2 regions of the Delftia sp. PX-1 genome follow, and region 2 is predicted to be linked to the other one. Evidence: riboswitches for the same ligand, from Rfam matches in the RefSeq annotation. Region 2 holds a riboswitch; the other holds the start of a gene.

Region 1 (14,947 bases), 2.6 Mb from region 2:
TGCTGCCATGAGTGATGCGTCCTCCTTCGGTTTCGGCAAGTTCATCCCCGGTTTCGACTTCCTGCAGGGCCTGGCCCAGAGTGCAGGATCGGCCACCGCCCGGCCCCTGGGGCGCCTGCCCGAATGGGTGGCGCCCACGGTGAGCATCGAAGAGGTGGACAAGCGCATCACCGAACTCAAGGCCGTGCAGTTCTGGCTCGACCAGAACGGCAAGGCGCTGGCCGCCACCATCCAGGCCCTGGAAGTGCAGCGCATGACGCTGTCCACCTTGCAGGGCATGAACGTCAGCATGGGCGAGCTGGCGCAGGCCTTCCAGTTCCCTGCAGCCGCAACCGCCGCGGCCACCGCCGCGGCCAAGGGCGCCGCCAGCGCGGGGCAGGGCGACCTTTCGGACTGGCCCATGTCCTCGGCCGCCAGCCGGGCGAGCAAGAAGGAAAAGCCGCAGCCCGAGCCCGCACAGGCCGCTGCCGCGCCGCCTGCAGCCCCCGAGGCGGCCAAGGCCGCCGACAGACCCGCAGCCGCGGAGACTGCGGCGCCCAAGGACGAGTCCGCCCAGGCCGCCGCCATGGGCCAGGCCATGCAGTGGTGGGGCGCGTTGACCCAGCAATTCCAGCAGATCGCCGCCAAGGCCATGGCCGAGCCCATGGCCCCGGAGGCCGTGGCGGCCGCCCAGCGCGCCACCGGCATGGCCGGGGACCTGGCCAAGGCCACCATGGACCGCATGGCGGCACAGGCCAGCGCCTTTGCTGCGCAGGCGGGCAAGGCGGCGGCGGTCTCCCCTGCCAAGGCGCCGTCCGCAAAGCCGGCGGCCAAGGCTGCGGTGCAGGCCGAAGCCCCCAGGACCGCTGCCAAGGCTCCCGCCAAAGCGGCTGCCAGGAAAACCGCTGCAAAGGCTGGAGCCAAGGCGCCGGCCGCCAGCAAGCCGGCAGCCAAGAGCCGGCCGGCGCGTTGACCGATCGGGCCGGACCCATGGATGCGCAAGGCCCCAGCCACCCGCAAGCCGGGTGCTGGCGGGGCTAGAAAGAAGGTTGGTATGTCGTTGTTTCCTGTAGGCCATGCCAGCCATTCCGACTGGCGCGCCGCGGCCGACGCGGTGCTGCAGCAGCTGCGCTTGCAGATGGCCGGGCCCGGCCACGCGCAGCGGCCCCGTCTGGGACTGGTGTACCTGTCCCATGCGCATGCCGCCCACGCACGGCCGCTGTTGCAGCATCTGGCCAGGGCCCTGCCCCATGTGGCGGACTGGGCCGGCTGCTCGGCCGGCGGCGTTCTGGCCATGTCGCATGAGTACCTTTCAGGAACCGCGCTCGCGGTGATGCTGCTGGATGTACCGGCCGCCCACTACCGCCTGTATTCGGGCCTGGCGCCCCTGCATGCGCCTGGCGGCGAGGCCGGCTTCACCGCCCATTCGGCCCTGGTCCATGCCGCAGGCGGCCAGCCCGAGCTGGCCGAGCTGCTGTACGAGCTGTCCGAGCGCACCGAGTCCGGCCTGCTGTTCGGCGGCGTGGGCGATGACGGGGAAGATGGCGTGGAGGGCGTGCAGATCGCCTGCCGCACCGAGGATCTGCATGCGCAGCATGCGGACGCGCGCGGCATTTTTCGTGGCGGCTTTTCAGGCGTGGCCTTCGGTGCCGGCGTGCCCTGCATCACGGGCATGGCCCAGGGCTGCGTGCCGCTGGGCGAGGGGCTGGAGATCACCGAGGCGCGCGGGGCCCTGGTCACCGGGCTCGATGGCGATCCGGCCCTGCAGCGCCTGCTGCAACTGCTGGGCGTGGAGCTGGAAGGCAGCGACTGGCAGCCCGCGCTGACCACGGTCCGCACCACGCTGGCGGCCATTGCGCCGCCGGGCCGGGGCCTGGCCCACGGCGTGCTGACCGAAGAGGCCCAGGTGCTGACCCTGGTTGGCCTGGACCCGCTGCGCCAGGGCGTCGCCCTGTCATCGGCCGTGGAGGCCGGGCATTCGGTGATCTTCTGCCGCCGCCAGGCCCAGGTCGCGCGCCAGGAACTGCTGCAACTGGGCGCTGCGCTGCGCGATGCGGCGGAGCCCGAGGAGGCGGCGCCCGAAGGCGAGGCACAGCCCCGCATCCGTGGCGCCATCTACATCAGTTGCCGGGGCCGCGGCGGCGGCCTGTTCGGCGGCCCCGATGCCGAACTGCGCACCCTGCGCCACGCACTGGGCGATGTGCCATTGATCGGCTTCGTCGCCGAAGCCGAGATCATGGACGCCCGCCTGCACCGCTTCGCCGGGGTGTTGACGGTGTTCACTGCCTAGGCGTCGTACACGCCGTACACGCCGTCCGCACCTCAGACCGCGCGCGGGCGCACCGTGCCTGCGCTGCGATCCGGGTCCATGGCTACGGCTCCCAGAAAATCGAAATCCACGGCTGGCTGCCTGCCGCTGACCAGGTCGGCCAGCGCCATGCCGGAGCCGCAGGCATGGGTCCAGCCCAGCGTGCCGTGGCCGGTGTTCAGGAACAGGTTGGCGATGGGCGAGCGTCCGATCAGCGGCACATTGCTGGGCGTGGCGGGGCGCAGGCCGCTCCAGAACTGGGCGCGCCCGGTATCGCCGGCGCCGGGGAACAGCTGCTGCACGCGCCGCACGATGGCCTCGCAACGCACGGGGTCCAGGTTGCGGTCGTAGCCGTTGAACTCGGCCGTGCCCGCAATGCGCAGGCGGTCGCCTTGCGCGCCCGTGTAGCGCGAGAACACCAGCTTGAACTCGTCGTCCGTGAGGCTGACCTGGTAGGCCTTGGCGGGGTCCAGCACCGGCAGGGTCACGGAGTAGCCCTTGGCCGGGTAGATGGGCAGGCGCAACCCCAGCGGCTGGGCCAGCAGCGGGCTGAACGAGCCCATGGCCAGCACATAGGCGTCGCCCTGGATGCGTTCATAGCGGCCATCGGCATTGGTCACCTCCACATGGTCGATATGGCGGCTGGCGCCCGCACCCGTGGTGCGCAGCGCCGTCACGTGGTGGCTCTGGCGGAACTGCACGCCCGTGGCGGCGGCGATGCGCGCCAGCTCGCGTGTGAAGAGGTTGGCGTCGCCTGATTCATCCTCGGCCGTATAGGTGGCGCCCGCTATCTGCCCGCGCACATGGGCCAGGGCCGGCTCCAGGCGCACGGCTTCGTCGGCATCGATCAGGCGGCGGTCGCAGCCCAGGGCCTGCATCTGCTCGGTGGGCTTGAGCGCGCCCTCGAACTCGCGGGCGTTCGTGTAGAAGTGCAGGATGCCCTGCATGCGCTGCTCGTACTGGATGCCGGTGTCGGCACGCAGCTGCTGCAGGGCCTCGCGGCTGTAGGTGCCCAGGCGAACGATCTGCCGGATGTTGTGGCGCGTGCGCGCGGGCGTGCAGTTGCGCAGGAAGGACAGGCCCCAGAGCCACTGGCGCATGTCGGCGCGCAGGCGGAACAGCAGGGGGGCATCCTGCCGGCCCAGCCAGCCCAGCAGCTTCAGCGGTGCGCCGGGGTTGGCCCAGGGCTCGGCATGGCTGACCGAGATCTGCCCGCCGTTGGCGAAGCTGGTTTCGGCGCCGGGCGCGGCCTGGCGGTCGATGACGGTCACTCCATGACCGAGGGATTGCAGATAGTAGGCCGACGTGGTGCCGATCAGACCGGCTCCGAGAACGATGACGCGCATGACGATGCCCTTTCAAAGGCATGTGCCGGGTCACGCGAAAGCTGGCCGCTATGGTCTGGATAGCAGGCAGCCGGCGTCCGTCGTGACGCAGCTGCCGCTCCCCCTGTCCTTGGTACCTGAGAGATTCACCGCCGTCCATGGGAACGGGGCTTGCTCCTTCGGTGCGCCGCACATTGCGTGCGGCGGCTCTCCAGACGGCATGTTGTGTTTGCAGTACGGAACCTGAGCGTGTATGGGAGTTTGCGCCTTCGGTGAGGCTCGGCACCGTGGCGCCCGCCTGCTCTCCTGCAGGGGCGATTCTATGGGGCTTGCGCAGCCAGCTCCAGTCGTATTGGGGATACCACCAGTTACCTGTATGTGGTGTGGCTGATTCAGGGTATTCCCTAGATCGCTCAAGCGCCTCCCTCGTAGCGCTGGTACGAGTCTTCGGTTTCATGTAAAAAAACTATTGAAATAGAAAAAAACATGATTTAGCCTATCGATATGTGCAGTGGTTTGTCAGTGCTTGTTCTGGTCGATTGGACCTGCATGGGTTAACCATGGGTTGTATATATGTCTGATAGGCGACTTACCGTTGCACAGGTGCGGGTCCATGGAAACTGGTCCATCACTGAAAAAATACAAGCACGGTGAATATGGTTTGTCGAGGGAGGAATGTTTTGCGTCGCAAACCCGACTGAAGGTGTGTCCGCTCAATGGGCAGTGGAGCAGCGCGCAAGCGTTGATGGAAATCCGCCTTTTTTTGATTGACGCGCAGGATCTGCGCGAAAAATTTTGCTTCCAAACTCACCGGCTGCAAGGTGAGTTGTGGGCTCGTGATTCAAATAGAACTATTCGAGGTACGGCGATGCAAATGCGCTGGGTACAACTGATGGCCATTGCCATTGGGAAAATCATTTTCCTGTCATATCTCCTTGAGAAAACGGGGAATATCATGCATGCTCTCAATCGCCTGCCTGGTTCGGCGTTTTTTCGCAAGTGGCGTGCAGCGAAGTGCCTTTTCTCTTTGCTGCTGCTTTCATGCGCGGGTATCTCATCCACGGCACTGGCGGCGACCATCGTCTTCACGGTCACCGACAACAGCGACGCTCCCAATGCCAATGCAACGACACCAACCACCTGCGTCAGCACGCTGGGGGGCACCTTTGCTGGCGCATGTACGCTGCGAGCTGCCATTCAGGCAGCCAACTACACGCTGCAAACGCTGGATCCGAGTGCCGATGTTTCCATCGTCTTTGCGCCGACACTGACCACGTCGGTACGGACCATACAGAGCGGGACATCCAAGGATGCGGCGGGAAACCTCCATCCGTATGTCGACAATCAGACGGTTTACGTGCGCTGTGCCAATACATTCATCAGCGGAGCCCAGTCCGGCGCCGTGACGGGGGCCACCAATGCCTGTGGTCAAAGCCAGATGATCAGCGGCGGCGATACGGGCACCACCACTGGTGCCGGTGGTGCCTGGTACTGGCTCAAAGGCACCGTGCCAGCCGGCACGGGATCGTTGACCATCGATTTCGGGGGAGTCATACAAGTCCAGAACTGGGCGGACTCCCCCTGGGAAACTTTTTATCTTGGTGGGAAGAACATCACGCTCACCAATTCGCCCAATATGACCTGTGGCGAAGCGGTATTCGTCGTTGGCTCCACGGCGAACAATATCACCATTGATCGCGTCGGCCTGGTGAATGTGGCTCCAACCCCTGCGGGAGAGGGGACGCCGTTCAACTGCGAGCTGTACGCGGAGATTCATCAAGGCGCACAAAACGTATTCTTTACCAATAGCACGATCAATTCCGCGATATGGAATGGAAATTACGGCAATAACAAGGGCTCGGCCATTTCCGTTGCCGCAAGCAACGGTACAGGAGGCACGGTTTCCAACATTGTTGTCGATAATTTCACGGTAACGAATCTGCCCAACCCTATCGGGGGAATGCAGCTCGAGCAGTTCTTCCAGGTCATGTCGAACATGACCGTCAACGGATTGACGATCAAAGATTCGAATATCGCACTGAGCCCGACTGGTGGAAATGCGCCCAGGGCCGTGGTGTCGGTTGATGGAACGATCAACCTGGACAATGGAACTGGTCTTGCCGTGACGGGTAATACCTTCTCGCTGCCTATTGCCGCCTATACCACTTCATCGCCAATGCATGTGTCGGCACCAACGTTGAATATGGCAGCCTCAGGCACGACGCAGGTAGTGACGGTGACCGATAACAACTTCACTGGCGGCGGGGACGGGGTGAATATTGGTGGTACGGGTACGGCACCAGGGTTGATTGGCAACAACAAGATGACAAGCCAGTCGAGAAGTGCCATTCGTGTCACTGCGCGTGATTTCTTCAAGATTTCTCAGAACACGCTGTTTTCCGTGCCTGTGGCTGCAAACTCAGGTATCAGTTTGCTGACGACGGCCAATGGACAAACCGGATGGACCCCGACCCTTGGCGTTGGCGCCAGTGACACCGCCGCCTGCACCTGGACATTCAATATCACGGCAAATGCCAATGCGAGCGAGCCGGCACCGTATACGGTGGAAGCCTTTTGGTCGCCGACCGGCGCGGGCGCCAACGACGCACAGGTCTATCTGGGCTCAGGGACCATGGCCGGAGCCTCGGGAACGCTGACCGTTCCTTCGTATCTCAGCGGCCAGGTGCGGGTCACAGTGACGGACAGCAATTCCGGTGGAGCCCAGACCTCGCAGCTTTCAACGGCTGCAAGCGTCACCGGTTTTCCCTGTGCCCTGAAATCCGGCGTTCTGGCGACGACCAACAATCAACCTGTCGGCAGCAGCGACTTGCTGGAGGTCTACATTGTTGACGGCCAAGGCAATGCCTGGACGGGGGGCAGTGACACCGTTACCTTCGCAGCGCCGCCTGCAGGTGTCACGTTCAATGGCAGCTCCGCCGCAGTCAGCTGCATGACCGACTCCAGCGGAAAGTGCGCGTCTCCCATCAATGCCAGCAGCAGTGTCGCCGGAACATTCACCACACCCGTGACCTTGTCGTCGTCAGTCGCTGGTGCCACGTTCTCCAATCTTCCATTGGGTGGAAGCCCGGTATCTGGCGCAGTGACTTATCAGCCTTCGCCGGTTGCTTACAGCTTCACCGGGCTGCCGGCCAGCACGACCGGTTCTGAAATCGCCGCGAGTCCGCCATCGATTGCGGCCAATGGCGTCTCCACCAGCACCTTGGCCGTGCAGTTGAAGGATGCGTTAGGCAACCTTGTCACCACCTGTACCGATACGGTGGCCTTCACCCTCAATGCGGGGACGCAAGGCGTTCCTGCCGTCAGCGTCACGGGCTGCAGTGCCGGCATGTACACGGGGACGGTGACATCGCCGGTGCTGGTCGGCAGCGGCACCTTCGGGTTCACCATCAACGGGGCTGCGGCTGTTGCCACCGCAACAGTCTCCTATGCGGCCGCAACGCCGAGCACGAGTGCATCGACGATAGGCGCCACTCCGGCATCGATCGTGGCCAACGGCAGCTCCACCAGCGTGCTGCGCGTGCAACTGGTCGATGCCAGCAGCAATCCGATCAACACGTGCACGAACACAGTGGCGTTCACCCTGAACGGCGGAACGCAGGGAACGCCCAATGTGGGCGCGGCCTCGTGTACCGCCGGCATCTATACGGGCACCGTCACATCGCCCACGGCGGTCGGCAGCGGGATCTTCGGATTCACCATCAACGGCTCTGCCGCAGTTGCTACGGCTTCAGTGAGCTACACGGCGGGTCCGCCAAGTACCAGTGCCTCGACCATCGTTGCGAGTCCGACCTCGATCATTGCCAATGGCACTGCAACCAGCACATTGACGGCGCAGCTCAAGGATGCGTCAGGCAATTCGATTGCGACCTGTGCCAACACGGTGGCCTTCACGCTGAACGGTGGAACACAGGGCTCGCCCGCGGTCGGCGCGGGGGCGTGCAGCGCAGGGGTGTACACGGCCACCGTCACGGCACCTACCGCAGTCGGCAGCGGCACCTTTGGTTTCACCATCAATGGCTCGGCCGCCACGGCTACGGCTGCGGTGAACTACACGGCCGGCTCGCCCAGCAATGGCGCGAATGGAAACCTGATCAGTGCCAGTCCGCTCAGCGTTGTCGCAGACAACACGGCCACGAGTTCGATCAGCGTGACCCTGCGCGATGCCAATGGCAATCCCGCCACGGATACGGTGGCGCACACGATTGTCTTCACCAAAACGGGCGTGGGCACGACCACGCCGGCCGCACCCACGTGCACGATCGCGGCCAATGCCAATCCGGCCACCTGCTCCGTGACGGTGAAATCGGCCACGGTCGGCACCGCAAGTTTCACGGCAACGGACAACGGAACGGCCGTGAGCAATGGCAGTCCGGTATCGGTCAACTTCATTGCCGGGCCGCCCAGCAATACAGCCAGCGGCAATCTGCTCAGTGCCACGCCGCTCTCGGTGATGGCCGACGGTACGAGCACCGGCACGGTGACCGTCGCACTGCAGGACGCCAATGGCAATGCAACCGTCGATACGGTCGCCCACACCATCGGCTTTGTCCATACCGGCGCCGGCACGCCGTCGGCAACTTCCTGCACGATTGCGGCCAATGCGAATCCAGCGCGCTGCTCCATCACGGTGACATCCACCGTCGCGGGTGCGGCGAGCTTCACAGCCACGGACAACAACGGCACCACCACCCAGAGCGTGGCCAATGGCAGTCCGGCCGTGATCAACTTCACGGCCAATGCCGCCGACCCCGCCAGGTCGGGGGTGCGTACCGTCAGCAGTCCGGCCACGGCCAATGGCTCGGCGACGGATGTGCTTGAAGCGTTTGTGGGAGATGTCAACGGCAATCCGGTGGCCGGAAGCGTTGTCACGTTCTCTCCCACCGCAAACATCACCTTCAGCGGTACCTGCACCACCAATGCGGCTGGTACCTGCCAGGTCACCGCCAGGACAACCGTCGCGGGCTCCTACGCTTCCGGCGCAAGCATCGCGGGGGGCGCATTGAGCGGCAGCGGCATCAGCTCCGGCGGCAATACGTACGGCACTACGGCTGCCTATGTCTTTACGGCAGGTGCCGTCGATCCCGCCAATTCGACCATGTCGGTCGATGTGAACAACCAGGCAGCCGGCGGCGGCCAGGACGTCGTTTCCGTGGTCACCAAGGATGCGTTCGGCAATCCGGTCACCGGCGTTGCCGTGAACTTCAGCGTGACGCCTGCCGGAGCCTCTCCTGCCACCGCCAGCTGCACGACTGCGGGTGCGGCGGCGACCTGCTCGGTGTCGTTCACCAGCGTGACCGCATCGACTTACTCGGCTGCCGCCACGGTGGGTGCAACTGCCATCGGCAACAGCCCGCAATCGATGGCCTTTGTCGCCGGCAATGCCTCGGCAAGCAATTCGGGCCTGCGTGTCGTGAGCGACAACGCGGCGGCAAATGGCACGGCAACCGATGTGGTGGAAGCGTATGTGCGCGATGCCGGTGGCAACCCCAAGGGCGGCGAGGTCGTCACCTTTGCCGGTACCCCCGGCGTGAAGCTGAACGGTGGCGCGGACGGCGCGTCGGCCACTTGCACCACTGGAACAAGTGGCGCAACTCTGGGCATCTGCTCGATCACTGCCACCAGCACAGCGAGTGGGACCTACAGCATCGCCACCAGCATTCCTGCCGGAACCCTGGGTGGCACGTTCACCGTGGGAGCAAACGCGTATTCGCCAAGCGCCGCACAAATTCATTTTGTAAGCGTGGTGAACCTCAGTGTCACCAAGGCCAACCCTGGCAGCCTGACTGTGGGCACGCCCTTCAACTATGCGTTCTCCGTGTCCAATGCCGCCAGTGCCTTCGGTCCTGCCAACAGCGTGACCATCAAGGACCTGGTGCCGGCAGGCATCAGCATCACGGGCGTGCCGACTGGTGCAAACGTGGCCAGTGCGACCTGCACGCCCAATACCTTCCCGTTTGCGGGTAACGGCAGTTCCGTGCTGACGTGTACGGTGAGCTTCACCACACCGGTGGCGGCTGGCAGCAGCACCAGCTTCAACCTGCCAGCTGTGCCGACGGCGGTGGGCTCGAGCACGAACACGGCTTCCTACGATCCGTCCGGCGGCATCAGCCCCGTCAATCCGACGGCGGGTTGCACGACGGATTGCGCGTCGACGCCTTCCACGCCGGTGACACCTGGTACGCCAGCGCTGACGGTCACCAAGGCCAACCCGGGCAGCTTGGCTGTGGGCACGCCCTTCAACTATGCGTTCTCGGTAGCGAATGCGGCCGGTGCCTTCGGCCCTGCCACCAGCGTGACCATCAAGGACTTGGTGCCTGCGGGTATCAGCATCACGGGCGTGCCGACCGGTGCGAACGTGGCCAGTGCGACCTGCACGCCCAATACCTTCCCGTTTGCGGGCAATGGCAGCTCCGTGCTGACGTGTACGGTGAACTTCACGGCCTCGGTCGCAGCGGGTGGCAGCACCAGCTTCAACCTGCCGGCTGTTCCGACGGCTGTGGGCTCGAGCACGAACACGGCCTCCTACGATCCGTCGGGCGGCATCAGCCCGGTCAATCCGACGGCCGGTTGCACGACGGATTGCGCATCGACACCGACCACACCGGTCACGCCTGGTACGCCTGCGTTGACAGTCACCAAGGCCAACCCCGGTAGCCTGGCTGTGGGCACGCCGTTCAACTACGCCTTCACGGTAGCGAATGCGGCTGGTGCCTTCGGTCCTGGCACCAGCGTGACCATCAAGGACTTGGTGCCTGCGGGGATCAGCATCACGGGCGTGCCGACCGGCGCAAATGTGGCCAGCGCGACCTGCACGCCCAATACCTTCCCCTTCGTGGGCAATGGCACGGCGATCCTGTCTTGCACGGTGAGCTTCACCACCCCGGTGGCAGCTGGCAGCAACAGCAGCTTCAACCTGCCGGCTGTGCCGACGGCGGTGGGTTCGAGCACCAACACGGCCTCCTACGATCCGTCGGGTGGCATCAGCCCTGTCAATCCGACGGCAGGGTGCACAACAGACTGCGCTTCCACACCGGTGACTCCAGTCACGCCTGGTACGCCTGCGCTGACGGTCAGCAAAGCCAATCCGGGTAGCCTGGCCGTAGGTTCGCCCTTCAACTACACCTTCACGGTAGCGAATGCGGCCGGTGCCTTCGGTCCTGCCAACAGCGTGACCATCAAGGACCTGGTGCCTGCAGGTATCCGCATCACGGGTGCGCCGACCGGTGCGAACGTGGCCAGTGTGGACTGCTCGCCCAAGCCCAACACCTTCCCGTTTACGGGCAATGGCAGCACTGTCCTGACGTGTACGGTGAACTTCACGGCTTCGGTCGCAGCCGGTGGCAACACCAGCTTCAACCTGCCAGCTGTGCCGACGGCTGTGGGTTCGAGCACCAACACGGCCTCCTACGATCCGTCGGGTGGTACCAGCCCCGTCAATCCGACGGCCGGTTGCACGACGGATTGCGCATCGACGCCTTCCACGCCGGTAACCCCTGGTACGCCTGCGCTGACGGTTACCAAGGCCAACCCCGGTAGCTTGGCTGTGGGCACGCCTTTCAACTACGCCTTCACGGTAGCGAACGCGGCCAGTGCCTTTGGTCCCGCCACCAGCGTGACCATCAAGGACCTGGTGCCGGCAGGCATCAGCATCACGGGCGTGCCGACTGGCGCGAACGTGTCCAGTGCGACCTGCACGCCCAACACCTTCCCGTTTGCGGGTAACGGCAGCTCTGTGCTGACTTGCACGGTGAACTTCACGACCTCGGTCGCAGCCGGTGGCAGCACCAGCTTCAATCTGCCGGCTGTGCCGACGGCGGTGGGTTCGAGCACGAACACGGCCTCCTACGATCCGTCGGGCGGCATCAGCCCGGTCAATCCGACGGCGGGTTGCACGACAGACTGCGCTTCCACACCGGTGACTCCAGTCACGCCGGGTACGCCTGCGTTGACGGTCACCAAGGCCAACCCGGGTAGCCTGGCTGTGGGGACTGCGTTCAACTACGCGTTCTCCGTGTCCAACGCTGCCAGTGCCTTCGGTCCCGCCAACAGCGTGACCGTCAAGGACTTGGTGCCTGCAGGCATCAGCATCACGGGCGTGCCGACTGGTGCAAACGTGGCCAGCGCGACCTGCACGCCCAATACCTTCCCCTTCGTGGGCAATGGCACGGCGATCCTGTCTTGCACGGTGAGCTTCACCACACCGGTGGCAGCTGGCAGCAACAGCAGCTTCAATCTGCCAGCTGTTCCGACGGCTGTGGGTTCGAGCACGAACACGGCTTCCTACGATCCGTCGGGCGGCATCAGCCCCGTAAATCCGACGGCCGGTTGCACGACGGATTGCGCATCGACGCCTTCCACGCCGGTGACCCCTGGCACGCCTGCGCTGACGGTCACCAAGGCCAACCCGGGTAGCCTGGCTGTGGGCACGCCCTTCAACTACGCGTTCTCCGTGTCCAACGCTGCCAGTGCCTTCGGTCCCGCCACCAGCGTGACCATCAAGGACTTGGTGCCGGCAGGCATCAGCATCACGGGCGTGCCGACTGGGGCGAACGTGGCCAGTGGGACCTGCACGCCCAATACCTTCCCGTTTGCGGGTAACGGCAGCTCCGTGCTGACGTGCACGGTGAACTTCACTGCGGCAGTGGCGGCCGGTGGCAACACCAGCTTCAACCTGCCAGCTGTTCCGACGGCGGTGGGCTCGAGCACGAACACGGCCTCCTACGATCCGTCGGGCGGCATCAGCCCGGTCAATCCGACGGCAGGGTGCACGACAGACTGCGCTTCCACGCCTTCCACGCCGGTGACCCCTGGTACTCCTGCGCTGACGGTCACCAAGGCCAATCCCGGCAGCCTGGCTGTGGGGACTGCGTTCAACTACGCCTTCACGGTAGCGAATGCGGCCAGTGCCTTTGGTCCCGCCACCAGCGTGACCATCAAGGATCTGGTGCCGGCAGGCATCAGCATCACGGGCGTGCCGACCGGTGCGAACGTGGCCAGTGCAACCTGCACACCCAACGCCTTCCCGTTTGCGGGTAATGGCAGCTCCGTGCTGACGTGCACGGTGAACTTCACTGCGGCAGTGGCGGCCGGTGGGAACACCAGCTTCAACCTGCCGGCAGTGCCGACGGCGGTGGGTTCGAGCACGAACACGGCCTCCTACGATCCGTCGGGTGGCATCAGCCCGGTCAATCCGACGGCCGGTTGCACGACAGACTGCGCTTCCACACCGGTGACTCCAGTCACGCCTGGTACGCCAGCGCTGACGGTCACCAAGGCCAACCCGGGCAGCCTGGCTGTGGGAACTGCGTTCAACTACGCGTTCTCCGTGTCCAACGCTGCCGGTGCCTTCGGCCCCGCCACCAGCGTGACCATCAAGGATCTGGTGCCGGCAGGCATCAGCATCACGGGCGTGCCGACCGGCGCGAACGTGGCCAGCGCGACCTGCACGCCCAATACCTTCCCGTTTGCGGGTAACGGCAGCTCCGTGCTGACGTGCACCGTGAACTTCACTGCGGCAGTGGCGGCCGGTGGCAACACCAGCTTCAACCTGCCGGCTGTGCCGACGGCTGTGGGGTCGAGCACCAACACGGCCTCCTACGATCCATCGGGCGGCATTAGCCCGGTCAATCCGACGGCAGGGTGTACGACAGACTGCGCTTCCACACCGGTGACTCCGGTCACGCCAGGCACGCCTGCGCTGACGGTCACCAAGGCCAACCCGGGTAGCCTGGCTGTGGGGACTGCGTTCAACTACGCCTTCACGGTAGCGAATGCGGCTGGAGCCTTCGGCCCCGCCACCAGCGTGACCATCAAGGACCTGGTGCCTGCGGGCATCAGCATCACGGGCGTGCCGACCGGCGCAAACGTAGCCAGTGCGACCTGCACGCCCAATACCTTCCCGTTTGCGGGTAACGGCAGTTCGGTGCTGACGTGTACGGTGAACTTCACGGCTTCGGTCGCAGCGGGTGGCAGCACCAGCTTCAACCTGCCGGCTGTTCCGACGGCTGTGGGTTCGAGCACGAACACGGCCTCCTACGATCCATCGGGCGGCATCAGCCCGGTCAATCCGACGGCAGGGTGCACTGTGAACTGTGCATCGACACCAGCAACGCCGGTCACTCCCAGCACGCAGGTGCCGGTGGCTCCGACGCTGACGGTTTCGCCGACCACGGTGGGAGGCTATCCGCAGATTTCCGGCACCGGCACGCCGGGCTACACGATCACGGTGAAGGATGGCTCGACGACGCTGTGTACGGCAATCGTCGCGGCCGATCAGACGTGGAGCTGCACGCCGGGCGGCGGCTTGCCGACGCCGGGTCTGCACACGATCAGCGCGACCCAGACCAATCCTGGCAATGGCAACACCGGACCTGCCACAACGACTTCGCTCAACGTGCTCGGAACGACCTTCACGGGTCCGACAGCCACCGGGGCAGGCAACGCCACGGCGACCTTGAGCGGTGGTGGCGCGGGCTGCGGGTTCGATGTGTCGCAGTCGTACTTCGTCGCGGCTGCGGCGGGTGCGCCGGGCCAGTTGAGCTTCCCGTACGGCAATGTGCACTTCGTGGCCCGTGGCTGTACGCCCAGCAGCTCGATCACGGTCAGCGTCACCTGGCCGGGGCCGGTGACAGGCATGGCGTACTGGAAGTTCGGTCCAGCGTCCGCAGGGGCGGCGGACTCCTGGTATCAGCCTGCGGGTGCGGTGGTGTCGGGCAATACGACCTCGGTGGTGGTCACCGATGGCGGCCAGGGTGATGACGATCGCGCAGCCAATGGCGTGATCGTGGATCCCAGCGGTCCGGCGCGTGTGGGGGCGGCACCGGGTGCCCGGCCGATCCCTGCCCTCGAACCGCGCATGCTCGCCATGGCCATGCTGCTGATGCTGGCTGCAGGCCTGTGGAATCTGCGCCGCAGACGCGGTTGACACACGGTTGAAGAGGCGCTGAACCATCGCCTGCCGAACCTGTTTCGGCAGGCGATTTCCATTGGGTAGAGGCGCTGCATCCCGGCGGCTCAAGCCTGCACGAAACCCCAGGCCGCCTTGCGGGCCTATCGCGCGTGCAACACGCCGTAAATGAGAACAATTTAGAATTTCGCGCTGATGGGTGCCTTGCATCCCTGGGTCCCGGCCGACGCACAGGCGCCTGGCCCCTTCATTCCTGCACGCCTGCCTTCCATGCACCGTTCTGTCCTGATGTTCCGTTGCGCACCGTGATGGACCGCTGAACGCCGCCGCCTGCTCCCCATGACTTTCAAGAAAATCTGGTTCCAGTTGCACTGGTTCGCCGGCATTACGGCCGGCACGGTGCTCATC
Region 2 (14,947 bases):
GTCATCGCGGCCGATGGTGCGGAAGATGAAGTGGTAGTTCTTGCCGTCGGTCAGGGCGGGGGACGTCGCCGAGGGGGTCACCACGACCACGCCTTCGTTGTTGTAGATCGGGGCTGCGGCAATCGATGCGCCCGAGCAGACGGGGCCGATCACGTAGCCGATCTTGGCGTTGACCACGCGGTTGGCGGCCACGGGACCTTGCTTGGGTTCGCAGGCGTCATCGACGGACACCAGCTCGATCTTCTTGCCGTTGACGCCGCCGGCCGCATTGGCCATTTCCACGGCGGTGTTCACGCCTTCCTTGACCATGTCGCCGTACTGCGTCAGCGGGCCGGTGGTGGGAACCACCATGGCGATCTTGATTTGCGCATGCGCTGTGGAGAACAGGGCGGCGCCAGCCAAACCCAGGGCGGCGACGACGGTGTGCATGCGGAACGGAATGCTCATGAGTACTTCCTTCAACTTTGGGTAAAGCGTTCTGAAAAACGCGGTGGCTCCTGTAGGGGCTAGCCGCGCAAAGAAGCACAGGTTAATCGCCTGGTTACCAATGGCAACAGGGTATCCCGGGGCTGGCGCGGCAACAGGCTTTTCGCTAAGGCTCCCATCGCGGCCTGCGCCGTCGGGCGGGGGCTGTTTTGGCCGAAGAAAACGGCTGATGCCGACGATGCACCCTGACGGTGCTTCATGAAGTCAAGATGACCAACTGCAAGAAGGGGAAACACGTACGCTGAATGTTGCATTGCAGCAACGTACGCGGTGGCGATGATTTGCGTGTTCCTGCGATGGATCAGAACGGCGCGGCGGATTCGAAACGCAGCGTCTCGCCAGACAGGGGATGCGCCAGCTCCAGCAGCTGCGCATGCAGCAGCAGGCGCGGCGACAGCGCCTGCACGGCGGCATCGGCATAGAGCGCATCGCCCAGGATGGGATGGCCCAGCGCTGCCATGTGCACGCGCAGCTGGTGGGTGCGCCCCGTCACGGGCTGCAGCTGCACCCGCGTGGTGATTGCATCCCGGACTTCGGTAGCTTGCGCGCCTGGCAGGGCGCGCCACAGGGTCTGGCTGGGCTTGCCCTGCACGGCATCGATGATGCGCAGCGGGCGCCGCTCCCAGTCGGCGGCAATCGGCAGGTCGATGCTCTGCCATGCGCCGGCTTGCCGCGCGGCGGGGCTGCCTGCCACCACAGCCACATAGCGCTTGTGCACGCGGCGCTGCGCAAAGGCCTCGCTCAGCAGGCGCTGGCTGGCCAGGCTGCGCGCCATGATCACCAGGCCCGAGGTGGCCTGGTCCAGCCGGTGCACGACCAGCGCATCGGGCCAGCGCTGCAGGGCGCGGGCGCTCAGGCAGTCCTGCTTGTCTGGGCCGCGCCCGGGCACGCACAGCAGGCCGCTGGGCTTGTCCAGCACCAGCAGTTCGGCATCCTCGTGCAGGCAGATGACGCCTGCGCCGCCACCTGCACTGGTGCCGCCATCGCGTTGCTCAGGGGTCAAGCCGTTCCCCGCTCATTCAGCAGCCTGTGCACCGTGGCGCACAGCTCTTCCACGTCGTTGGGCTTGTGGACCAGGGCCCTGGCGCCTGCAGCCAATGCGGCCTGCTCGATCTCGGTGGTGATGTAGCCCGAGGCCAGCGCGATGGGCAGCTGCGGCTGGATGGACAGGGCCTCGTGCACCAGGTCGATGCCGCTGTAGCCGGGCATGTTGTAGTCGGTGACCAGCAGGTCGCAGTCCTGCGGCGCGGCGCGCAGCGCCTCGATGGCCTCGTGCGGATCGGTGAAGCCGCTGACCTGGTAGCCGCGCCGGCGCAGCAGGCGCTGCACCAGAAAGACCAGGGCCTGGTCATCGTCCACGTACATCACATGCTGCTGCGCGGCCTGCGGGTCGGGCAGCAGGGCGAACTGCGGGCCGGTCGGGGTTTCCGCGGCCGCCAGGGGCTCGGGTGCGCTGGGCAGCGCCTGGGCGGCGAGGGGCTCGGCCGGTGCAGAGTCGGCCGGCGTCAGGGGGTCGGCCGGAGGAAAGTACAGCGTGAAGCGGCTGCCCTGGCCGGGGATGCTGTACACGTCCACGGCGCCGCCGTGGTTGCGCATGACACCGTGCACCACGGGCAGGCCCAGGCCCGTTCCCTGGCCTACGGGCTTGGTGGTGAAGAAGGGCTCGAAGATGCGCTGCAGCGTGCGTGCGTCCATGCCGGGGCCGTTGTCCTGCACCGACAGCGCCACATAGCTCACGGGCGGCAGGCCCAGGCGCTCGCACAGGCGCTGGTCCGGGCGCACCAGGTCGGCATCCATCTGGATCAGGCCGCGCCGCTCGCCCAGGGCGTGCATGGCATTGGTGCACAGGTTGAACAGGGCCTGCTCCACCTGCATGGCGTCGGCCAGCATGGGCGGCATCTGCGGCGGCACGTGCACCTGCAGCTCCACGGCGGGCGGCAGGGTCACGCGCAGCAGCCGCGCCGTGTCGCCCATGACCTCGCGCGCCTGCACGGGCTTGCGCTGCGGCGGTTCATTGCGGCTGAACGTCAGGATCTGGCGCACCAGGTCGCGCGCGCGGCGGCCGGCCTTTTCGATCTCCTGCAGGCTTTCGATGGCTGCGGCATTGCCGCCGCAGTCGGCCTTGGCCAGCTCCACATTGCCCAGGATGGCGCCCACGATGTTGTTGAAGTCGTGGGCAATGCCGCCTGCCATGGTGCCCAGGGCCTGCATCTTGTGCGATTCGCGCAGCTGGTCTTCCAGCTCGTTGCGCTGGGCCTCGGCCTTCTTGCGGCTGGTGAGGTCGCGCGCGAACACGGTGGTGGTCTCGCCGCCGCTGTGGTGCTCGAAGGAGACGCTGACCTCAACCGGGATTTCGCGGCCGCTGGCCGTGCGTGCCGTCATCTCGCCCAGCACGGCCTGCGTGGTAAGTGGCGCAAAGGACAGGGCCTGGGCCGCATCGGGCAGGAAACGCTCCAGCGGACTGCCCAGCGCGTCGTGCGGCGGACACAGAAACAGGGCGGCAGCCGTGGGATTGAAGACGGTGATGCGCTGCTCGTGGTCCAGGCAGATGATGGCGTCCAGGGCCGAGTTGATGACCGATTCGAGCCGCCGCTCGCTCAGGAATAGCTGGTGGTTGCGCTGCTGCAGCGCCAGGCGCTCGGCCAGCAGCGGACCCTGGTCGACCACGGCGCACAGGTACTGCGCAATGGGCGGGCCGCTTTGCTGCGGAATGGCGATGCAGGCCACATGCAGGTCGGCGCGCAGCTGGTGCTGCTCGGTGATGTCGAAGCAGACCTCGTGGGCCTCGGTGCGGCCCAGCTCGCGTGCCGCAACGAAGGTCTCGCGCACGCGCTCGGCGTCGTCAGGGTGCACGAAGGGCGCGAAATTGACCAGCAGCCGGTCATGCTCGGTGGGCTGGAAGGCGCTGTGCGCCATGGCGTTGGCCTGCACCACCATGTCGTGCTCGTCCACCACCAGCAGGGGCAGGGGAATGCTGGCAAACAGGGCTTCGAAGCGCTCGGAGGCGCTTTCGGCCACGGCCTGGCTGTAGTCCAGCACGCGGTTCTGGATCTCCAGCTCGCGCTGGTAGTTGCGCAGCTCGGCGACCAGGGCCTGCAGCGGATCGTCTTCGGGCTGGAAGGAGGGGAAACGTTCGACGGGGGGCAGGTCGGCGCCGGGCGCCAGCAAGGCATGCAGGGGCAGGTGCTCGTCGTCGCGAGGCTGGTCGGAAGGGTCTTGGCTGCTCATCGCGTGCTGGCGCTGGGGAAAGCGGCATCTGCCGCACAAATCCTGGTCGCCCGCGCCTGGCGTCCGGCAGATGGACCGGGGCCCGGCGCGGGCAGGGCCGCAGTGTACGCGCGCCGGGCGGGGCGCCACAAGCGCCCCTTTGGGTGGCAGGTGCTTCAGCTCAGGTAAGCGTCGACCGGGATGCAGCTGCAGTAGAGGTTGCGGTCGCCGTAGACGTTGTCCACCCGGCCCACGGGGCACCAGTACTTGGACTGGCGCAGGGCAGCCACGGGGTAGGCGGCGGCCTCGCGGCTGTACGGGTGGGTCCATTCCGAAGCCAGCAGGGTCTCGGCCGTGTGCGGCGCGTTCTTGAGCGGGTTGTCGTCCTGGGGCAGGCGGCCCTGCTCGATGGCGCGGATTTCCTCGCGGATGGCGATCATGGCGTCCACGAAGCGGTCCAGCTCGTACAGGCTTTCGCTTTCGGTGGGCTCCACCATCAGCGTGTTTGGCACGGGGAAGGACAGCGTGGGCGCATGGAAGCCGTAGTCGATCAGGCGCTTGGCCACGTCCTCGGCCATGACGCCCGTGCTTTCCTTGAACGGGCGCAGGTCCAGGATGCACTCGTGCGCCACATGGCCGTGCTCGCCCGCGTACAGCGTGGGGTAGTGGTCGCGCAGGCGCGCGCTGATGTAGTTGGCGCTGAGGATGGCGGTCTCGGTGGCCAGGGTCAGGCCCTGGGCACCCATCATGCGGATGTACATCCAGCTGATGGGCAGCACGGCCGCATTGCCCAGCGGCGCGGCGCTGATGGCACCCGTGCCGCCCGCAAGGCCTGCCGTGGCATGGCCGGGCAGGAAGGGGACGAGGTCCTCGACCACGCAGACGGGGCCCACGCCCGGGCCGCCGCCGCCGTGCGGGATGCAGAAGGTCTTGTGCAGGTTCAGGTGGCTGACATCGCCGCCGAAGCTGCCCGGCGCGGCCAGGCCCACCAGGGCGTTCATGTTGGCGCCGTCCACGTAGACGCGGCCGCCGTGGTCATGCACCAGCTTGCACAGCTCCTTGACCTGGGTCTCGAACACGCCGTGCGTGCTGGGGTAGGTGATCATGATGCAGGCCAGGTTGGCACTGTGCTGCTCGCACTTGGCCGCCAGGTCCGCCATGTCGACGTTGCCGTTGGCATCGCAGGCGGTGACCACCACCTGCATGCCCACCATCTGCGCGCTGGCGGGGTTGGTGCCGTGGGCGCTGCTGGGAATCAGGCAGACGTTGCGGTGCGACTGGCCCCGGCTCGCATGCCAGCCCTTGATGGCCAGCAGGCCCGCGTACTCGCCCTGGCTGCCGGCATTGGGCTGCAGGCTGATGCCGGCGTAGCCCGTGGCCTGGCACAGCCAGTCGCGCAACTGCTTGTCCAGTTCCGCATAGCCCTGCTGCTGGTCGGCCGGGGCAAAGGGGTGCACCTGGGCGAACTCGGGCCAGGTGATGGGAATCATCTCGCTGGTGGCGTTGAGCTTCATGGTGCAGGAGCCCAGCGGGATCATGCTGCGGTCCAGCGCCAGGTCCTTGTCCGACAACTGGCGGATGTAGCGCAGCATGGCGGTCTCGGAGCGGTGGGTGTTGAACACCGGGTGCGTGAGGAAGGCGCTGCTGCGGCGCAGTCCGTCGGGAATCAGCGGCTCCACGCCCTTTTCGAAGGCGGTGAAGCTGGGCAGGGCCTGGCCGTCCCGGGCGAAGATCTTCCACAGCAGCTCGACATCGGCGCGCGTGGTGGTCTCGTCCAGCGAGATGCACAGGTATTCCTTGAAATACACGCGCAGGTTGGCGCCCAGGGACACGGCACGCTCCACGATGGCCTGGGTGGCCGCGCCTGTGTGCAGGCTCAGCGTGTCGAAGCTGGGCGCCTCGCGCAGCGGCGCGCCCAGCTCGGCCAGGCCGCGCGCCAGGATGGCCGTGTACGAGGCCACGCGGCGGGCGATGCGCTCCAGGCCCTCGGGGCCGTGGTAGACGGCGTACATGCTGGCCACCACGGCGGGCAGCACCTGGGCCGTGCAAATGTTGGAGGTGGCCTTTTCGCGGCGGATGTGCTGCTCGCGCGTCTGCAGTGCCAGGCGGTAGGCGGGCTTGCCGTGCACGTCCACGCTCACACCGACCAGGCGGCCGGGCAGGGAGCGCTTGAACTCGTCGCGGCAGGCCATGAAGGCGGCGTGCGGGCCGCCGGCGCCCATGGGCATGCCAAAGCGCTGGGTGGTGCCCACCACGATGTCGGCACCCCATTCGCCGGGCGGCGTGATCAGGGTCAGCGCCAGCAGGTCGGTGGCCACGATGAAGGCGGCCTGCTTGCCATGGGCCTTGTCCACGTCGGCGCGCAGATCGTCGATGCGGCCGCTGGTGGCAGGGTACTGGGCCAGCACGGCGAAGTAGTCGCCCTCCATCAGCTGGTTCCATTCCTCCAGCGAGTTGGCCAGCAGCACCTCGATGCCCAGCGGCGCGGCGCGCGTCTGTATCACCTCGATGGTCTGGGGGTGGGCATCGCCGGCCACCACGAAACGGTTGCTCTTGCTTTTGACGGAGCGCTTGGCCAGCGTCATGGCCTCGGCGGCCGCCGTGGCCTCGTCCAGCATGGAGGCGTTGGCAATCGGCATGGCCGTCAGGTCGCAGACCATGGTCTGGAAGTTGACCAGGGCCTCCATGCGGCCTTGCGAGATCTCGGCCTGGTAGGGCGTGTAGGCCGTGTACCAGGCGGGGTTCTCCAGAATGTTGCGCAGGATGACGCCGGGCGTGTGCGTGCCGTAGTAGCCCTGGCCGATGAAGCTTTTGAGCAGCTGGTTGCGGCCTGCCAGCGCCTTGAGTTCGGCCAGCGCCTGGGCCTCGGTGGACGCTGGCGGCAGCGCCATGGGCTGGTGGCGCCGGATGGAGGGCGGGACGATGGCGTCGATCAGCGCATCGCGCGATGCCGCGCCGATGGCGCTGAGCATGTGGGCCTCGTCTTCGGGCGCGATGCCGATATGGCGGGCCACGAATTCGGTGGCGTTCTCGAGGGCGGCAAGGGGCTGGGTGGAGGACATCAGCATGGAGGGACCTGTCTCAAAAGCTGAAAAGCGCCAGGGCGGGCCCTGGCGCCCGTCCTGGCCGGAAAGTGGCGTCAGTTGCTCTGGGCAAAGGCCGTGTAGGCGGCTTCGTCGAGCAGCGCGGCCAGCTGGCCTGCGTCGCTGAGCTTGACCTTGAAGAACCAGCCTTCGCCCAGCGGGTCGCTGTTGGCCAGGGAGGGGTCGTCGCGCAGGGCCTCGTTGACTTCGACGATCTCGCCGCTGACGGGCATGTAGACATCGGCGGCGGCCTTGACGGACTCGACCACGCCGGCCACATCGCCCTGGTTGAAGCTGGTGCCCACGGCGGGCAGGTCGACGAACACCACGTCGCCCAGCGCATCCTGCGCGTGGAGGGTGATGCCGACGATGGCCGCGTCAGGGTTGGCGGCGTTGATCCACTCGTGGTCCTTGGAATACTGGATGCTCATGGCTTGCTCCGATAGAAACTGAAAAAACCTGTGAAAGGCGGTTTGAGAAAGGTCAGTGCGCACTGTAGCGGCATGCGATGGCAGGAAAAACGAATCCGCCGAACTCGATCCACGCCAAGCGCGCAGGCTGTCCTCAACCGCGGTGATAGCGGGGCGCCACGAAGGGCGTGGCCTGCACCTGCATGGGCACGGCCTTGCCGCGCACCATGGCCTGCAGGGTGGTGCCGACGGCGGCGCTGACCGGCTCCACGTACGCCAGGGCCACGGGCTGGTTCAGCGTGGGCGACAGCAGGCCGCTGGTGACCTGGCCGACCTTGCGGCCGCCGGCATCCAGCAGCTCCGTGCCTTCGCGCACGGGCACGCGCTCCAGGGCCACCAGGCCCACGCGCTTGCGCGTGAGCAGCTCGGGCGACTGCAGCTGGGCCAGCACGGTGGCCGCGCCGGGAAAGCCGCCTTCGCGCTCGCCACCTGCGCGGCGGACCTTCTGCACGGCCCAGTTCAGGGCGGCCTCGGCCGGGGTGGTGGTCGTGTCCAGATCGTTGCCGTACAGGCACAGGCCGGCTTCCAGGCGCAGCGAATTGCGCGCGCCCAGGCCCACGGGCCTGACTTCGGGCTGGGCCAGCAGGGCACGGGCAAAGGCCTCGGCGTGGCTGGCGGGCAAGGAGATCTCGAAGCCGTCCTCGCCGGTATAGCCGCTGCGCGTGATGTACAGCTCGGCCCCCTCCCAGTCGAAGTGGCCGCCCGTCATGAACACCAGGCCGGCCGTGTCGGGCAGCAGGCGCTCCATGGCGGCTGCGGCCTGCGGGCCCTGCAGCGCCAGCAGGCCCCGGTCGAATTGGGGCTCGATTTCGCAGCGCTGGCCGATGCGGGCCTGGATGTGCGCCAGGTCTTCATGCTTGCAGGCGCCGTTGACGATCAGGAACAGGTCGTCCTCGCGGCGCACGAACATCAGGTCGTCCAGAATGCCGCCCGCCTCATTGAGCAGCAGGCCGTAGCGCTGGCGGTGTTCGCCCAGTCCCAGCACGTCCATGGGCATCAGCGACTCCAGCGCGGCCCCGGCGTCGGCACCGCGCACGCTGATCTGGCCCATGTGCGAGACATCGAACAGGCCTGCCGCCTCGCGGGTGTGCAGATGCTCGGCCATCAGCCCCTGCGGGTATTGCACGGGCATGGAGTAGCCGGCAAACGGCACCATGCGCGCGCCCAGTTCCTGGTGCAGGTCGAACAGCGGGGTCCTGAGCAGATCGGTGGTGGAGGCAGCGGACAAGGAGGGCTCTCTTTCAGGCAAGGAACAAGGCATAACGCCATCCCGGTCCTCCGGGATGTGCTGCCCTGCTGTCCGCTTTACCTGAGAGATTCACCCGCACCTTCCATGCGTGGGGCTTGCTCCTTCGGTGGATGGGGCACACCGCCGTGCCCTGCATCTCTCTCCAGCTAGGAACGCCTGCGGCCGTGGCGGCAGGCGGTGCCAGTCCTTTTGCCTGAGCGTTCGGGGCGAACCCTGCGCCTTCGGCGGTGCCGCTGCCTGTGACCATTGCGGCCGGGCGGGCACTCTCTCCTGACCGGCGCATTCTAGCTGCGGCCAGCGTCCGCGCGGCTTCGGGATTTCCGCGGGCCGACTGCAACTCCATGCGCTTGCCTGCATGGATGCATTTGCAAATTGCATAACTGTCTAAAAAATCTCCTACATTGAGGTGCATCGATATATGAAATCTCGTGAGCGAGAAGGAAGAAGCGCACATGCAGCAGACGCTGGGAGACACATTGGCCTGGCCGGCACGTTACCTGCCGAACAAGGAAGCCCTGGTCGCGTGGGAGGGCGGCGAGCGCCGCGCCTGGACCTACGCCCAGCTCGATGCCGAAGTCAACCGCCACGCCCACGGCCTGGCCGAGCTGGGCATAGGCCATGGCGACGTGGTCGCAGCCTTTCTCTACAACACGCCGGCCTTTGTCTTCACCATGCTGGCGGCCGCGCGCCTGGGCGCCATCTTCAACCCCATCAACTACCGGCTGGCGGCGCAGGAGCTGGCCTTCATCCTCAAGGACGGCGCAGCGCGCGCCCTGGTCTTCGAGCACGAGGGCGGCGAGGTGGCCGCACGCGCCCAGGCCCTGCTCAAGGCCGAAGGCGGCGGCACTGGCGCAGGCATCGAGCACTGGATCTTTGCCGACGATGCCCCGGCCGACCCGCTGCCGGTCTGGGCCACGCAGCGCCTGTCCGCCCTGGCCAGGGGCCGCAGCAGCGCGCCGCCCCAGGCCCATGTGCGCGAGAGCGACCCCTGCATCCTCATGTACACCAGCGGCACCACGGGCCGGCCCAAGGGCGTGCTGCATACGCACCGCAGCAAGCTGGCGCACAACGCCCTCATGCACCAGACCATGCAGTTCACGCGCGACGACGTGGGCCTGGCCATGGCGCCGCTCAACCACACGGCCGAGCTGCACACCAGCTTTCTGCCGCGCCTGCAGGCCGGCGCCACCCAGGTGCTGCTGCGCCGCTTCGACGTGGCCGAGGCCTGGCGCCTGATCCGCGAAGAGCGCGTGAGCTTCTTCTTCGCGGCGCCCACCATGATCACCATGCTGCTGGCCGAACCCATCGCCTCGCCTGAGCAGGCGCCCGCGCTGAGGCTGGTGGAGTACGGCGGCGCCTCCATGGCGCCGCACCTGATCCGCGAATGGACGCGCAAGGTCGGCAGCGACCTGGTCCAGGTCTACGGCACCACGGAAATGGGCCCCTGCATGTCCGTCCTGCTGCCGCGCGAGCAACTCTCGCACGCGGGCTCGGCCGGGCTGCCCTCCATGGGCCATGACCTCATCGTGGCCCGCTTGCGCGAAGACAACGCCCCCACCGACCCGGCCGAGGCCTGCCTGCCCGGCGAGGTGGGCGAAATCCTCGTGCGCGGCCCCTGCATGATGGCCGGCTACCTCAACCGCCCCGACGCCAACACCCGCGCCCTGGCGCACGGCTGGTACCACACGGGCGACCTGGGCCACATCGACGACGACGGCTATCTCTGGATCCGCGACCGCATCGACTACATGATCAATTCGGGCGCCGAGAACGTCTATCCCCGCGAAGTGGAAGACGCCCTGGTCGAGCATGCCGACGTGCTCGAGGTCGCCGTCATCGGCGAGGCCGACGAGCGCTGGGGCCAGATCGTCGCCGCCCACGTGGTTGCCAAGCCGGGCGCCACACCCACGGCCGAGGCGCTGGACGCCTTCCTGGTCCATGGCGACCGCCTGGCTGCCTACAAGCGCCCGCGCCGCTACCACTTCCGCGAGGCCCTGCCCAAGACGGCCAGCGGGAAGATACAGAAGCAGTTGCTGAGGGTGGTGGTGGCAGCCTGAGGCTGCGGCCTGCACTTACTTCTGTGTTTGCCCCTGCGCAGTACAGCACTGCGCCATCGAGTTGCGCAGCCACCGATGCATGGCATCCCCCTGTTTGCGCACATGCCAGGCCTGCTGGTAGGCGAACTCGGGCAGCTCCAGCGGAGGAGTGAAGCGGCGCAGCGTTTTGTGGCGGCGCAGGTCGCCAATGGCGCGGCTGCCCACGGTCAGCACGAGGTCGGTGCCTGCCAGCACCTCCAGCGCCGCGCTCCAGTGGGGCAGGGCCAGCACCACGCGGCGGCTCAGGCCTTGGGCGGCCAGCGCCCGTTCGATCTCCTCGCTGGCGTCGGGCCGCATGGCCAGCATGACGTGCGGGCGCTGCAGCCAGTCTTGCAGTGACAGCCCGCCGCGTGCCGGCAGCACGGCTTGGTCGGCCACGCTCACGAACTGTTCCTGGAACAGATCCTGCACCTCGATGCCCTCGGGCAGGTCGGGTGCGTCGGGGAAGGGCCCCAGGGCCAGGTCCAGTTCGCCATCGGCCAGCTGGGCCAGCATCACCTCGCGCGTGGACTGGCTGATGGCCAGGTCCAGCCCGGGTGCGTGCTGGCGCAGATGCCGCATCAGCGGCGGCAGCACGATGCGCGATGCGTAGTCCGACAGCGCCAGCCGCAGCCGTCCGCGTGCGTGGGCCGGGTCGAACTCCGCCTGTGCCAGCAAGCCGTTGAGGCTGCCCAGCGCATCCGCCAGCGGTTGCACCAGGCCTTGCGCGCGTGCCGTCAGCGCCATGCGGCCGCCGCGCCGCACCAGCAACGGGTCGCCCAGGTGCTCGCGCAGCTGCGCCAGCGAATGGCTCATGGCCGGCTGGCTCTTGTGCAGCCGCAGGGCCGCGCGCGTCACATGTTTTTCAGCCAGCAGGGCATGCAGGGCCAGCAGCAGGTTGAGGTCGATCCGGCGCAGTTCATCCATGCCATGAATATAGACCGTGCACACAAATGATTTCCATCAACGTGCTGGATGCGAGAGCATGCAGGCATCGATTGACAGAAGAAAAAAGGTCTTGCCGCATGACAGGTAAAAGCACATTCACCGCCCTTGCTCCCGTGGCCCTGGCGCTGCTGGCGGGGGCTATCCTGCCATTCCAGGCTGCCAGCAATGCCCTGGTGGGCCGCCTGCTGGGCCACCCGCTGTGGGGCGCGCTGGTCTCGCTGGCCGTGAGCGTCATGGTCGTGGTGCCTGCACTGTGGGTGCTGCGCGCGCCCGCTCCGGCCATGGCCCAGGCGGCAGCAGGGCCATGGTGGCTATGGATAGGCGGTGTGCTGGGGGCCATCTATGTGGCCAGCGCGGCGGCCGTGACACCCAAGCTGGGCGCAGGCGGCTTCCTGGTCTGTGTGGTGGCGGGGCAGATCGTGGTCTCGGTGCTGGTGGACCACTTCGGCCTGATGGGCCTGGGCGCACGGCCGGTCAGTGCGACGCGCCTGGCAGGCGTGGCCTTGATCCTGGGTGGCGTGCTGCTGGTGGTGCAGGGCGGGACGGCCCGTGCAGCGGCGGCGCCATGAGCGCAGCGAGCACGCCCTGCTTCAGGGGCAAAGGCCCCGGCCTTGCCCGCGTCAGGCGGGCATGCCCGGCGGCACGGCGGCCGGCCTTGCCGCTGGCGGACATTCCTGGCGGGCATCTGCCGTGCCGGGCAGGAACCGGCCCAGCCGGATGACAAAGCAGGCCCCGCCTCCGGCAGCCGGCTGGAAGAACGCGTCGCCTGCGTGCAGCCTGGCGATGCGCCTGACCACGGACAGGCCCAGGCCATGCCCGTTGACGTGTCGGGTGGCGCTTGCGCGTTCATAGGGCTCGAAAACCTGTCCTGCCGCTTCGGGCGCAAGGCCCGGTCCCTGGTCGCTGACGGAAATCAGCAGGTCACCGGACGCATCGCAGCGGGCGGCCAGGGTGATGTCGCCCGCCTTGGCATATTTGATGGCGTTGCCGACAAGGTTGGAGATGGCGATGCGCACCAGGACAGGGTCGCATTGCCATTGCTGCGGGCCGTGTTCCAGATCCAGTTTCAGGCGATGCCGCCGGGACCAGCCGACGAGCTCTGCAGACTCCTCCAGGAGTTCATCCAATGGCGTCTGCTCCAGTTGCAGCCGGAACGCGCCCGCGTCCAGCCGGTCGTTGATCAGGCAGGTGTCCACCAGGGTCATCAGCCGGCGCGAAGCCCTGCGTATCTGCGACGCCTGCTCGATGAGGGAGTCCGCGTCCGTCGTCGGGAACGTCTGCAGCTCGGTCGCGGCGCCGTCCACGATGGTGAGCGGGGTGCGGAACTCGTGGTTGATCATGTTGAAGAACTGGCGCTGTTCCAGCCGCATCTCCCGCTCGCTGTGCAAGGCCGTCTGCAGGGCCTGCTGGGCCGTTTGCAGCTGTGCGGTGCGCTGCAGCACCTTGGACTCCAGCTCGCGCTCGGCCGCCTGGGCGCGTGACAGGGCCTGCATCCGCTCACTGCGCAGGGCGCGCTCCGCCACCCGCGTGCGGTTGGTCACCGCCATTCCCAGCAGGATGGCCTCGGAAACACGCCCGGCAAACCACAGCATCTGGGCCGATGGCAGCGCGACATCGGGCAGCAGGCCCTGGGTTCTCAGCAGGTTCAGGATGCCCAGGGCGGATGGCACGGCAAACGCCAGCGCGCCCGGCAGGTATTGCCACTGCCTTCGGACCACCAGCAGGTACAGCACGAAGACGGCGCCGAACGATGTGGACACCAGGGCCGTGAACACCACGGCACGCGAGATCTGCGCATAGCCACCCAACAGTGCCAGGCCCAGTGCGATGGCATTCAGCCAGGCCACCACGCTGAAGAGGTGCGCAGCCCAGATCCAATGGCGACGGAACTCGAACAATTGGCTGAAAAACACCGTCGCCACCACACAGAAGCTGCAGTAGGCGATGGACAGCGCATGCTGGGGCTGGTCGGCGCCGGGCAGCCACAGGCCTTCGGGCCGGTAACGGAAAGCAGCGTAGGCAAAACCGGCTGCCAGGAGCGCGGCGCAAAGAATGTAGAGCCTTTCCCTGAGCCAGCACCACAGGATCAGGCTCATCAGCGTGATGGCCAGGGCCGAGCCCATGTACGCGTAAAGCAGCATGGCGGCCGGCGCCATGCTCCTGCCGGGAAAGACCGCGATGCCCTGGGCTGCCTGGGGGTTGGGCAGCCAGCGGGTGAGCAGTGCCAGAAGCGCTGCGGCTGCCAGGGCTTGCGCCAGCCATCGCATTGCAGAATCCGTTGGCCAGTGCCTCCGGCGGCCTTCGGTGGGATTGTCTTGGGTGTGGATCAAGGGGCCGATTGGTTGATGTGGCGAGCGCCCATGCATGCCCGACGTCAGGGTCAGTGCATGGGCGTGCACGTTTGCGGGAGGCATTGTGCACCGGCCGCCGTTGCGGGAAAGCGCTGCCGGGTGTCTGCGGATGCCTGCCGGGTGCCCCAATGCAACAGGCCGCCCCACTGCGGATAAGCGGGGCGGCCTGTAACGGGTTCCTGAGGGGATCACGCATCCGGGCGCTGGCGGTAGTCGGCGGGGCTGGGTGAATGGTTTTGCTGCGCCGGTAAGCGTGCTCCCATGCAGACAAGTGTGCGCGTTTGGCCTCAGAAAATGCTGCTTTATTTCTTCAAAACAGGCGTTGCTACAGAAAATTATTCTGCGCCTGCCTGTTTTGCAGTAGATTGCCGGACATGGATACCCTCGACAGAAAGATTCTTTCCGCCCTGCAGGCCAACGCGCGCGCCAGCCTGCAGGAAATCGGCGCCGCCGTGGGCCTGAGTGCCTCGCCCTGCTGGGCACGCATCAAGAAGCTGGAAGAGGCGGGGGTGATCGAGGGCTATACCGTGCGCCTGAACCCGCTGGCGCTGGGCCTGGGCGATACGGTGCTGGTGCAGGTCACGCTGGACAGCCATTCGGACAACACGCTGGAGAAATTCGGCGAGATGCTGGCGACCATTCCCGAGGTGGTGGAGGCGCACCTGGTCTCGGGCGAGTACGACTACCTGCTGCGCGTCGTCGTCAAGGACACGCGCGACTACGAGCGCCTGCTGCGCGAGAAGCTCTACAAGATCAAGGGCATACGCCACAGCCAGTCCAGCTTTGTGCTGCGCACGCTGAAGAAGGCGGACCTGCCGCTGGGGGTCTGAAGTCCATGCCTTCTGGCCAGGCGCCGCCGCCCGCTCCCTACCGCGAACACTCCCCGCCGCCCGCCTTGCAGCCGCACTTCCAGTGCCTGTGGAGCAGCACCGTGGCCTCGGACTATGCCGGCGGCTTTCTCGTGGTGCCCGATGGCTGCGTGGACATCGTCTGCAAAGGCGGGCGGCTGCTGGCCGTGGGGCCTGACAGGGTGGCTGCGCGGCCCGCGCTCGTGCCGGGGTCCGAGGTATGGGGGGCG

What was found. Region 2 has a riboswitch for glycine ahead of gcvT (glycine cleavage system aminomethyltransferase GcvT). Riboswitches for the same ligand answer to the same signal wherever they lie in the genome.
Region 1: another riboswitch for glycine. It lies ahead of ACN20X_RS02430 (D-amino acid dehydrogenase); the one in region 2 lies ahead of gcvT (glycine cleavage system aminomethyltransferase GcvT).

Annotation. Positions count from the first base shown of each region.
Region 1 covers NZ_CP184763.1:510,106-525,052, forward strand. The annotation lists gene ACN20X_RS02420 (PhaM family polyhydroxyalkanoate granule multifunctional regulatory protein) at 8-952, shown strand; gene ACN20X_RS02425 (FIST signal transduction protein) at 1,034-2,269, shown strand; gene ACN20X_RS02430 (D-amino acid dehydrogenase) at 2,302-3,633, opposite strand; glycine riboswitch at 3,727-3,837, opposite strand; gene ACN20X_RS02435 (invasin domain 3-containing protein) at 4,226-14,557, shown strand; gene ACN20X_RS02440 (PepSY domain-containing protein) at 14,879-14,947, shown strand, end outside.
Region 2 covers NZ_CP184763.1:4,312,054-4,327,000, reverse strand. The annotation lists gene ACN20X_RS19845 (branched-chain amino acid ABC transporter substrate-binding protein) at 1-447, opposite strand, end outside; gene ACN20X_RS19840 (RluA family pseudouridine synthase) at 788-1,489, opposite strand; gene ACN20X_RS19835 (PAS domain-containing hybrid sensor histidine kinase/response regulator) at 1,486-3,714, opposite strand; gene gcvP (aminomethyl-transferring glycine dehydrogenase) at 3,870-6,761, opposite strand; gene gcvH (glycine cleavage system protein GcvH) at 6,833-7,207, opposite strand; gene gcvT (glycine cleavage system aminomethyltransferase GcvT) at 7,341-8,507, opposite strand; glycine riboswitch at 8,533-8,651, opposite strand; glycine riboswitch at 8,667-8,778, opposite strand; gene ACN20X_RS19815 (fatty acid--CoA ligase) at 8,948-10,552, shown strand; gene ACN20X_RS19810 (LysR family transcriptional regulator) at 10,568-11,497, opposite strand; gene ACN20X_RS19805 (DMT family transporter) at 11,596-12,087, shown strand; gene ACN20X_RS19800 (sensor histidine kinase) at 12,139-13,785, opposite strand; gene ACN20X_RS19795 (Lrp/AsnC family transcriptional regulator) at 14,244-14,699, shown strand; gene ACN20X_RS19790 (helix-turn-helix domain-containing protein) at 14,705-14,947, shown strand, end outside.